3 regions of the Paenibacillus shenyangensis genome follow, and region 3 is predicted to be linked to each of the others. Evidence: riboswitches for the same ligand, from Rfam matches in the RefSeq annotation. Region 3 holds a riboswitch; each other region holds the start of a gene.

Region 1 (3,134 bases), on a different contig from region 3:
CGTTCTCCGGCGTGATCGGGATCGGTCAGAATAATGACTCCTCTGCGCTCTTGTGCCAGCTTTACGCGTCTGATTACTTCCGGACCTATTGCTGATCCGCCTGTCTCGATCGTATCTGCCTCCACTGCACGCTTGATGGCTACGGTATCGTCTCTGCCTTCTACCACAATCACTTCTTTAATCACTTTTGCCGTACGCTTCCTTTCTGCGTTCATCTATGAATCTGTCTCCAGTATAACAAACAAAAAGAAGAGGATTCATCCTCTTCTTTTTGTCGGTTCTATTCACGCTCATGGTTAATATAATAACTATATCATACAACAGCTGCTTTGATGCAGGCAACAGCTATCCTGGCGCTATACTAAGGTTTTACCGGTCCAATCACATACACGGTATAACCTGTCTTGCGTCCGAATGCTCTGGCCTGACTCAGACTGTCTATATACACATCAATTTTATTGCCGTTAATGGCACTGCCGGTATCTTCCGCACGGCGGTAACCGATACCTTCAATGTATACCCACCATCCCATCGGGATTACACTGGTATCTACAGCAATCGTACGTCCTTCGGTTACTCTTGTACCGGAAGCGGTAGTGGTACCCAGACCCGGTTCGCCTGAAGAATAGGCGGTAAGAGTTACATTGTTGAGGACTTTAGCATAAGAGAAGCCTTTATCCGATTTGGAAGAACTATCAGATGTATTCGCTGCAAGCAGCTTGGGTTGTTCTTTCTTGGTACCCACCATTACAATCTTGTCCTGAACCTCGGTTGTTGTCTTCTTGTCAATCATACGTTTGGAGACGAATTCTCCATCTTCGTATACTTTCTCGATGTACTGGACCACTTTACCCGTTTGTCCGGATTGGACCAGCTTGGTTTTGCCTTCCAGCATGGTACTGCTGGTCTTCTTCACTACATCATACGGAAGCTTGACTGTCTGCTTCGTAACAAATGAAGTTGTTCGGATTACTTTGATATCCATGTCCTGCTTAACCGAAGCTTCGACTGGTGGATTCAATTTGTCCTGTTCCTTCAAATCGATTCCGGCCTGCTCCAGTGTATTGCCTACTGTCTTGGCAGTGGTGTATACCTTTTTGGTACCTCCATCAGCCGTAATGTTTACTGCTACCGCATGGTTGATATAGACCTTATCTCCATCCTGGATCGCGCCGTTTAGAGGCATGGATACTTTATCCTGCGGGGCCAGTTGAATCTGGTGTTCTGTCAGCATGTCGGAAAGCATCAGCTTGCGTGTTTCCATCTCCTGGGCTTTACCGTCAATGACAACATAAATATTTTTGCCTGCCTGATTATACAGAATAGCGAGCAGCATAACGATGACCGCAATGACCGCCAATGCAGTTAACGAGGCAAAGCGTAGATTTTTCTGCTTCCAACTCAGCGCGTAAGACATGCTGGATGAGCGTGAACCATGGGTTTCTTCGAAAGGAGCCATTCCCACTTCTTCCGTCCTCCTTCATAGTCTCGCCGTCTAGCTGTGACGTAAATACAATATGACGCGACTATATAAGAATTTTCGCAGGCCGTTTGTAAAGCTGTAAGATCATCCGCATATTGCGATAATCTTTCATGATGTAATAGGTACCTGCGCCATGGTCAGTCTTAGTGGCTTCCTGATTCTGAACAGCAAAATTCAGAATAATACACTCTTGCTTTCCCTTTTGGCCAAAACAAAAAGAAGCCTATGGAAAAGCGCAAGAGCAACTCTTCCTGGCTTCCGACGATTACAACATTCGGGAAACACTAGAAAATGCGAGGTTGCCTCTGCATCGCTTACGAGGTTAGCTGTCGGGTTCGGACATTTTGAACTGCTTGTATTTCATGCCCTTTGAAGAGTCCTCCGCTCATGGCGCAAGTATCCCCAATTCACCCCATAGACCCTGTATCAGGAATCAGACAAGTTGCCTTCCGTTACTACTGGTTTAAATGCTGAAGGCAGCTGTTGGTTCCCCCGTTCTCCTATGTAGGAAACTCAGCGAGACCGAATCATGGAATCTCGTTTATCAATAACAAGATTAAATCACTGATGAAATGATATCCTGAACTCAACCCCACTGTAAAGCGATAGGCAACTCCGTTTTTCTTAAAAAGTAGTTAAAATCTTGTAACATTTTAGCGTTTATTCGTTAAAATTCATTCATATATCGGTATAGCTCGGTTTTTCAGTGGTTTTTCTCCCTTTTTCACCGTATGCCAAATAATGTAAGGGCGTTTTTCGTCGTGATTTCACTAATTTCTTCCAGCGAGACCCCTTTTAGCTCGGCAGCTGCCTCGGCGACAAGACGCACATGAGCCGACTCATTTCGTTTCCCACGATAAGGATGAGGTGTCAAATAAGGGGAGTCCGTTTCGAGTAACAACCGGTCCATTGGCACCTGTTGAAGCACCTCTTTGGGCTGCTTCGCATTCTTGAAAGTAATCGGCCCGCCAAACGATAAATGGAAGCCCATATCAAGGCACATTTTGGCGGTCTCCCAGCTGCCCGAAAACGAGTGCATAATGCCGCCGACTTCAGATGCTTTTTCCTCTCTCAGGATACGTACAATATCTTCATGGGCTTCACGATTGTGGATAACGATCGGCATATTAATGGATCGTGCCAGACCAATTTGCTCGCGCAGTACACGATGTTGAACATCTTTTGGCGATTTATCCCAGTGATAATCCAGTCCGATTTCGCCGATAGCGACCACTTTTTCATGTTTGCATAAAGATTCAATCCATTCCAGATCTCCCGGCTGCATCGTAATCGCTTCGACTGGATGCCATCCGACAGCTGCATAGATGAAATCATAGGCTTCGACAAGTTCCATGGTAGTCGGAATCGTCTCACGATCAAATCCTACATTTACCATCCGCGTTACACCCTCTGCATAAGCACGCTCGATGACTTCTTTGCGATCTTCATCAAAATCTTTGGAATCCAGATGCGTATGTGTATCAAATAACATATGTTTAACTCTCCTTTACTCCCTAATACTCTATTTTTAATCCGTAGACTTAAATTTCGAATTCCATCTGTGCAGGACCAAGTTTGTCTTCAAAGATATCTGCTACCTGCTTAGACAGCTGATTTTTTACCCTTTCCAGCTTTTCCTGTGGAAAGTACA
Region 2 (3,134 bases), on a different contig from region 3:
GCAGCTCTGCTAGCCGAATACCCCGCCTGATCAGTCGCTCGCCATTAGGGCCGTAGTAGACCCCGACCATAATTTTCTCGTCATTCATCATCGGATTCTCCTTTGTTCGGTACGTATTATTGTATCTATAATGAACTCTTAACCAGCTTCGCTCAAAAAGAATAATAAGCCTGTGCATAATCGCCCAGAAATTGACGCTCTGTCAGAGGCTGTCTGAAAGGAGCCGAATCCTCAGCTTCATTTTGCCGAATCGTATAATTATGCAGTGCTTCGATCGCCAGTTGGGCACGGGTATGGCCCCAGACCTGCCGGTGAATCTCCACATACACCAGTGCTTGCTGTACGGTCAGCCCTTTGAGCCGCCGAAATACGGAAGCCCAGCGCACAAGATCCAATCGACGCTGTCCATCGGAGAATTCATACTCGGCCCAGCCGGATCCGCCCGCCAGTGAGATACGCAGCAGACCACAATGCAGCATCATACAGCTATCCGGCAAGGACAAACAGTGATGATCATATAGATAGATTTCCAGGGAGCCGATACAGGTGGCCGGGATTGCAGGAATATTTAGTGGCGCAGGGACCGATAATACATTTTGCATGAAAGGCACGCTCCTCAGGGGGGAATGGTAGTTGTCAGCTATCATAGAGGGGGATTCGGCTGAACGTAAACTGACATCTGGCATCATGGCAGCTCATATTTGTCAGGAATACCTCATGTAATCGTATTCATTCCAGGTAATCTTATCGCTGCCTACCAAAATCTGGCGTATGCTTCGATTTTCATTTTCTGTAAATAAAATGGCGAAAACAAGAGGAAACGAGCGCTATACAGCGTATCCTATCTGTTACTCCACATTTATTCGGTATAGTAGCTTTTTACACGGCTTGAGTAGCCTTTACAACGTTCAGCAGCGGGAGTATGATTCGTCTCAAGTTCATAAGACAGCGCTGATCGCAGCGCACACATACCAGCTGAGTTTTTGTGATACAGCCATGCTGTATACAGAGAGCGGGGGAACCATCGAGAAGAGCCATAGCGGTTTCTTTTCAGGGGTGAATCGGACGACAGGATATGATGGATGCCTGTCTGTCTGTAGGGAGACTCTTACTCCCGAATCCGGCAGCTAACCTCGTAAGCTGAAAATAAGAGAGGCGACAATTGTCATGCCATCCGTCAGGGATATCTCTGCGCGGATGTCGAAGAAGCTGACGAAGACCACCTCTTCCTCGGCTTCTTTTTTGTTGCCTTTATACTACTGGAGGAGAAGAGAAATGGAATTGGAGCAGGAACATCATTTGTCGGAAGAATATATACTGGTATCGCCGGCAACCCGGGCTGGAGAGCAGTTTATCCAGCTGTTAAAAGTAAAAAAAATCCCGTTTGCCCTTATTGTGAATAGCTATGCGGAGAAGGTGCGTTTTGAAGGAATGGGCTTTGAACATGTGATCCTGCTGGATACACAGCGTCAGGAATTATGGATCATGCCGGAGCTTAATATCGGCAAAGTTTACTTGTTTGAGCGCAGTCTGCCGCTCTGCTGCCGTTACATTCAGATCTGTCGTTCATGGACGAGCCAGCCAGTCTATGTCATTACCGAAGGCAGCAATTCACGCATGATCTACAAAGGGCTGGGGGCGAATTATATTATCCATACCAATGGCGGCAGTGCCGCTTTTTTACTGTGAATATATTGGCATCTCCATATTGCCGGAAAAATCATGAATCCGGCCGAATCGCCGCTTTTGCATGTCCCGAAATGGGTAATAGGTTGCTAACCCGTTATCGTTGCAGCCGGGCGATCCTTTAGAGGTGGAGATGATGGCATTGAAACAGAAAGTAGCATTGATTGCAGGAGCCAGCGGATTGGTCGGTCAGGTGTTAACCGAGCTGCTGCTTGAGGCTCCTGAATACAGGGAAGTGATTGTACTGGTACGGAAGCCGGTGGAGCGCTGGCAGCACCATACCGGACTTCGGCAGGTGATTGTGGATTATGAGCATCTGGAGCAGCAGCGCCGCGAGCTGCAGGCAGATGATATATACTGCTGTCTGGGCACGACCATTCGCCAAGCCAAGACGCAGGAGAATATGTATCGAATCGATGTAACTTATCCGCTGGAACTGGCGCGTATTGCCCGCGAAGAGGGAGCTACCCAGTTTCTGGTAGTCAGTGCGATGGGTGCAGACTCGCATTCCCGGGTCTTTTACTCCCGGATCAAGGGGGAAATGGAACAACAGCTGGCACAGATCGGGTATGAGTCCTTATCTATTGTGCGGCCATCCCTGCTGCTCGGCAAGCGCAGAGAGTTCCGGCTGGGTGAACGTACCGGTGCCATATTGGCGCGAGGATTAGCCCCGCTGTTCATCGGTCCAATGAACAAGTACAAAGCGATTTCCGCCGAGATTGTGGCCGAGGGCATGTACCGGATTGCGCAGCGCAAACCCCAGGGGACGGTAGTCTATTTGTCCAATCAGCTGCAGGTCGCTGCCCGTCCTGCTACCCGCTAGCCGATATTATTCATCATGCTCTATACCGGATGACATGGTAAAATGTACAGAAGCAAGTATAATGTAAAAGCAGGTCCGTAACACGTAGAAGCGGACGTGAATTTCAATTATAGAATGGAGTACATTCACATGCCCCAACTGGATGCCAAACAAGCGGCGTCAATGATCGAACGCTGGATTTCTTTTTATGATATGGATAATGCAAAAGCCTGGGATAAAGATGACTATGCATTTATCCAGACTTCCTGCCGCCAGATGCGGACAGCTATTCAGGCGCTGCGAGGCAAAGGACCAACCGCTCCAGGAGAGCGTAAAAAAGTCGCCGCTGCACTTGAAGAATTTATCGAAGACTCTTTTATGGATGATGCCAATGAATGGGAACCGGAGAACCGCGTTTTTGTCAAAGAATCCATGGCAGCTCTTCAATTTGCCGCGAGCTTTCTGCAGAAATAAGATCACGTCATAATTGAGGTGGAACACCATGAATCAGCCCGACCCTTTCCTGCCTGCACAGGGAACGCTGGATATTGCCCTGTGCCCGGTAGAAGAGTCACATACGATCCTGAATCTGTATCCATTCTATCTGTATGATCTATCGGAAATCTGGGAACGCCAGCCGAATCGG
Region 3 (3,134 bases):
ACGGAGAGCTGCTTTTGCTTCTTCATCCATTCCTTCCAGCATGACACGGCGTTTAATGGCATAGTCCAGCTTGTTCACATGCTCGGCGAGAATTTTCCAGCCTTTTTTCTCTTCTTCATTAATCCACATCTCACAGGCAGTCGCTCCCGCGTAATTAGCACCTTCTGCAAGTTTGTCTACGGCTACCCAGACCACCCAGACCTGACGGCCGCCTTCCACCTCTTCACGGTTTGGTGTAAACTTGATACCGCGCTCTACCTTGCTCTTCGCATGCATAGCGCCAATATCAATACGCGCTTCGCCACGATCTACTATTATAGGAGAAACATTATTCAGATTAATGGCACCTGCGCCAAATCCTTTATGTTTGCTGCTTTTGGTGCTGCTGCTGATAATATTAAGCGATACTGCTTTTTTACCCGGTTGGTTTTGTTCCATGAGTCTACTAACTTCCTCTCTGTATTGGATATATGAGTCATAACTGTTTATAATGGTAAAGTGAGTTTGTCCGGCTGTTTTCATTTATTACTGTACATAATAACATCATCATTATTGTAACGAATATTAGTTTAAAAGCCAACGAAAGTCGATTCCTGTCACTTTTTCAGAAAAAAAGAGATTTAATTGTCTCAAATGTATAAAGTTTACAAATTTATAACCGAAAAAGATTAAAGAACAGGCAAGCATAAGCCCAAATAAGTACGAACAGTCATCAAATGACAGACAAAGATTAAATTTTTTTAATAATTACAAAGCTGATAGTGACGGGCTTTCTCGCTTGCTAACGCATTCATTTACCAAGTTATCCTTAAAAAAGGATGAATAAACGTTTGCCAAAGTAAAAAACCTCTGTTAAAATAAATCCAGCGAGTTATTAGTAACAACTTTGTAAACTTTAACAATAAAGCTTGTAACTTTTGTCAGAAAAGATGAAATTTGTCGTGAATCGAATATGGACTACGGTGCAATCAATAAGTGTGAAGCCAAATTCCGTGGCACCGGGAAGCGGGGGAACCGTTTTGGGTGAATTGATCTTGTTTCGGAGGGATCATAGGGGAAACCTTCTACCGAATCCTTAAGCTAACCTCGCAGGCATTGGAAGGGGACAAATGATTTTGAATATGAAAAAGAAACTAACCGCCGCAGTAATGGGATTCGCAATTGCGTTTACTGTTATGGGGACTAGCAGTGCAAGCGCAAATTCCAAAATGGACCAGATCATCGAACCAGCCATGGGTACACCATATCGTATTGGTGGAACATCCTTCAGCGGTTTCGACTGCTCCGGATTTACTCAATATGTATTCGGTCAAATGAACATCGATCTGCCTCGTCAATCGACTTCTCAATACCAAGTCGGCGACGCTGTATCCAAAAATGATCTGCAAGCTGGGGATCTGGTATTCTTTAACACTACAGGGGCAGGCGTTTCTCATGTGGGCGTTATGGTAAGCAGCACTCAATTCGCACACGCTTCTACATCCAAAGGCGTACGAATTGATAATCTTGATATGGACTACTACCAAAACCGCTATGTGGGCGCTAAGCGTGTAATGAGCAACTTCTCTTACAGCAGCTATGCAGCCGAGTAATTAACAGCTATTCTATCTTTATATAGATTTCATTTACCAACCGTGAGAGATTCCCGCCAGAATCTTTTGCGGTTTTTTTATTGCTTATTTATAAGACGTAACAACCTGGGAATAGGTTACATATTTTGAGGAAATAATTACTATCATTTATAAGCCTACTGTTCAGGTAGTTATGTCTACTATATAGTACCCTGATCGTAATTATGGTAAACACTTTTTCCAGTAAAAATTAATATTTAATTTCTTTATACAAATGTGTTGGTTGCCCTAATAAAATGACCATCTGCCGGTTCCTGTTTATTTTGGATTATGAATAGTATTTCAATGTTAATGATTCTCTGCCGAAAAGCTTGAATGTCAACCGGACCACTTTTATAATTTGTAGTAAATACAAAGGATACGGTCTAAGCAAGCGAGATACCATTTATATACAAGGAGGAGATGCTGCTATGAGTCACCTTTCTACCCCTCATTTTCATACTGCTCCCCTCAATGAGCAGCAAGCTGCCGAAATATGCGAATGGGTGTATGAACCCCCTTATGATATTTACGGATGGATGTCCTGGGATCAGATGCAGGAGCTGGAGATCGAATTTGGAGATCCCGAACTGAGACAGCAGCAGTATCTGGCTGTATTGGATGCCAAAGAGGAATTAGCCGGATTTGCTCAGCTTTTCCCTTTACAACAGACTATTCGACTGGGTATAGGCATGCGGCCTGATCTATGCGGTAATGGATATGGTACAGAGTTTACGCTTGCAGTTGTGAGGACAGCTATTCAGCGAAATCCGGAGGCAGAGATTGATCTGGAGGTACTCACCTGGAATCAACGTGCCATTCGTACCTACCAAAAAGCAGGCTTTCATATTACCGATACGTATACACGGCGTACACCCGATGACATGAAGCCTTTTTATTGTATGGTGTATAACAAGCAGACTTCCTGAACCTATTTCCGGCAATAAAATTTGCCCATAGTAAAAAGCACAGTTCGCAGTCTATATGCTGCGAGCTGTGCTTTTTTGCGCGGGCCGCCAATATGCCGCGACCCTTGATTATATGATCCAACAGCGTATATATAAACGCACATTAATGATCGGTATTAGATCAGTGATACAAAAGTCATCTCTTCTTCACCAATCAGAATATTGATCCGGTGCGTATCCGGATCATGAATAACAATCCCACTGCCTACATGAATAACAGGCTCCGAACCCAATGCATAGAAGAGATCTTCTGCCAGCGCTTCCTGTACTTCGCGCTTCTCACTATCTTGAAGCGCTTTCCATTCTTCGGATTCCATATGAAAAAACATATAGCTGTCCGGTATCATATCCAGTGCTGCAGTCAGATCTGTCAGAATTTCCTCGTATTCGCGACCATGTTTAACTCCCATACCTTTCCTCCTTTCAACTGCTCATATTGTCACAATTGCCAACTTCTTTCCATTATAACTCAAAAAACTCTTAACAAAGTATCATATTCTGTCGATAAAAAAGTATCAGCTTTTTAAGTAACGCCATCATTCCATGGAAGAGAATG

What was found. A riboswitch is a leader RNA that binds a small molecule or an ion and turns the genes downstream of it on or off. The one in region 3 is predicted to bind cyclic di-AMP.
Region 1: linked by a shared signal. The riboswitch ahead of H065_RS0123425 (resuscitation-promoting factor) and the one ahead of H065_RS0124160 (C40 family peptidase) in region 3 are both predicted to bind cyclic di-AMP.
Region 2: linked by a shared signal. The riboswitch ahead of H065_RS0119875 (hypothetical protein) and the one ahead of H065_RS0124160 (C40 family peptidase) in region 3 are both predicted to bind cyclic di-AMP.

The regions. Positions count from the first base shown of each region.
Region 1 is NZ_AOIG01000034.1:41,614-44,747, forward strand. Features, by position in the region: gene rnmV (ribonuclease M5) at 1-185, opposite strand, end outside; gene H065_RS0123425 (resuscitation-promoting factor) at 362-1,465, opposite strand; cyclic di-AMP (ydaO/yuaA leader) riboswitch at 1,780-2,012, opposite strand; gene H065_RS0123430 (TatD family hydrolase) at 2,208-2,975, opposite strand; gene H065_RS0123435 (HD domain-containing protein) at 3,025-3,134, opposite strand, start outside.
Region 2 is NZ_AOIG01000025.1:105,946-109,079, reverse strand. Features, by position in the region: gene H065_RS26460 (universal stress protein) at 1-91, opposite strand, end outside; gene H065_RS26455 (hypothetical protein) at 153-602, opposite strand; cyclic di-AMP (ydaO/yuaA leader) riboswitch at 988-1,157, shown strand; gene H065_RS0119875 (hypothetical protein) at 1,276-1,689, shown strand; gene H065_RS0119870 (oxidoreductase) at 1,823-2,509, shown strand; gene H065_RS0119865 (hypothetical protein) at 2,639-2,962, shown strand; gene H065_RS0119860 (GNAT family N-acetyltransferase) at 2,991-3,134, shown strand, end outside.
Region 3 is NZ_AOIG01000039.1:9,470-12,603, forward strand. Features, by position in the region: gene H065_RS0124155 (YwhD family protein) at 1-438, opposite strand, end outside; cyclic di-AMP (ydaO/yuaA leader) riboswitch at 972-1,110, shown strand; gene H065_RS0124160 (C40 family peptidase) at 1,122-1,592, shown strand; gene H065_RS0124165 (GNAT family N-acetyltransferase) at 2,042-2,539, shown strand; gene H065_RS0124170 (hypothetical protein) at 2,695-2,988, opposite strand.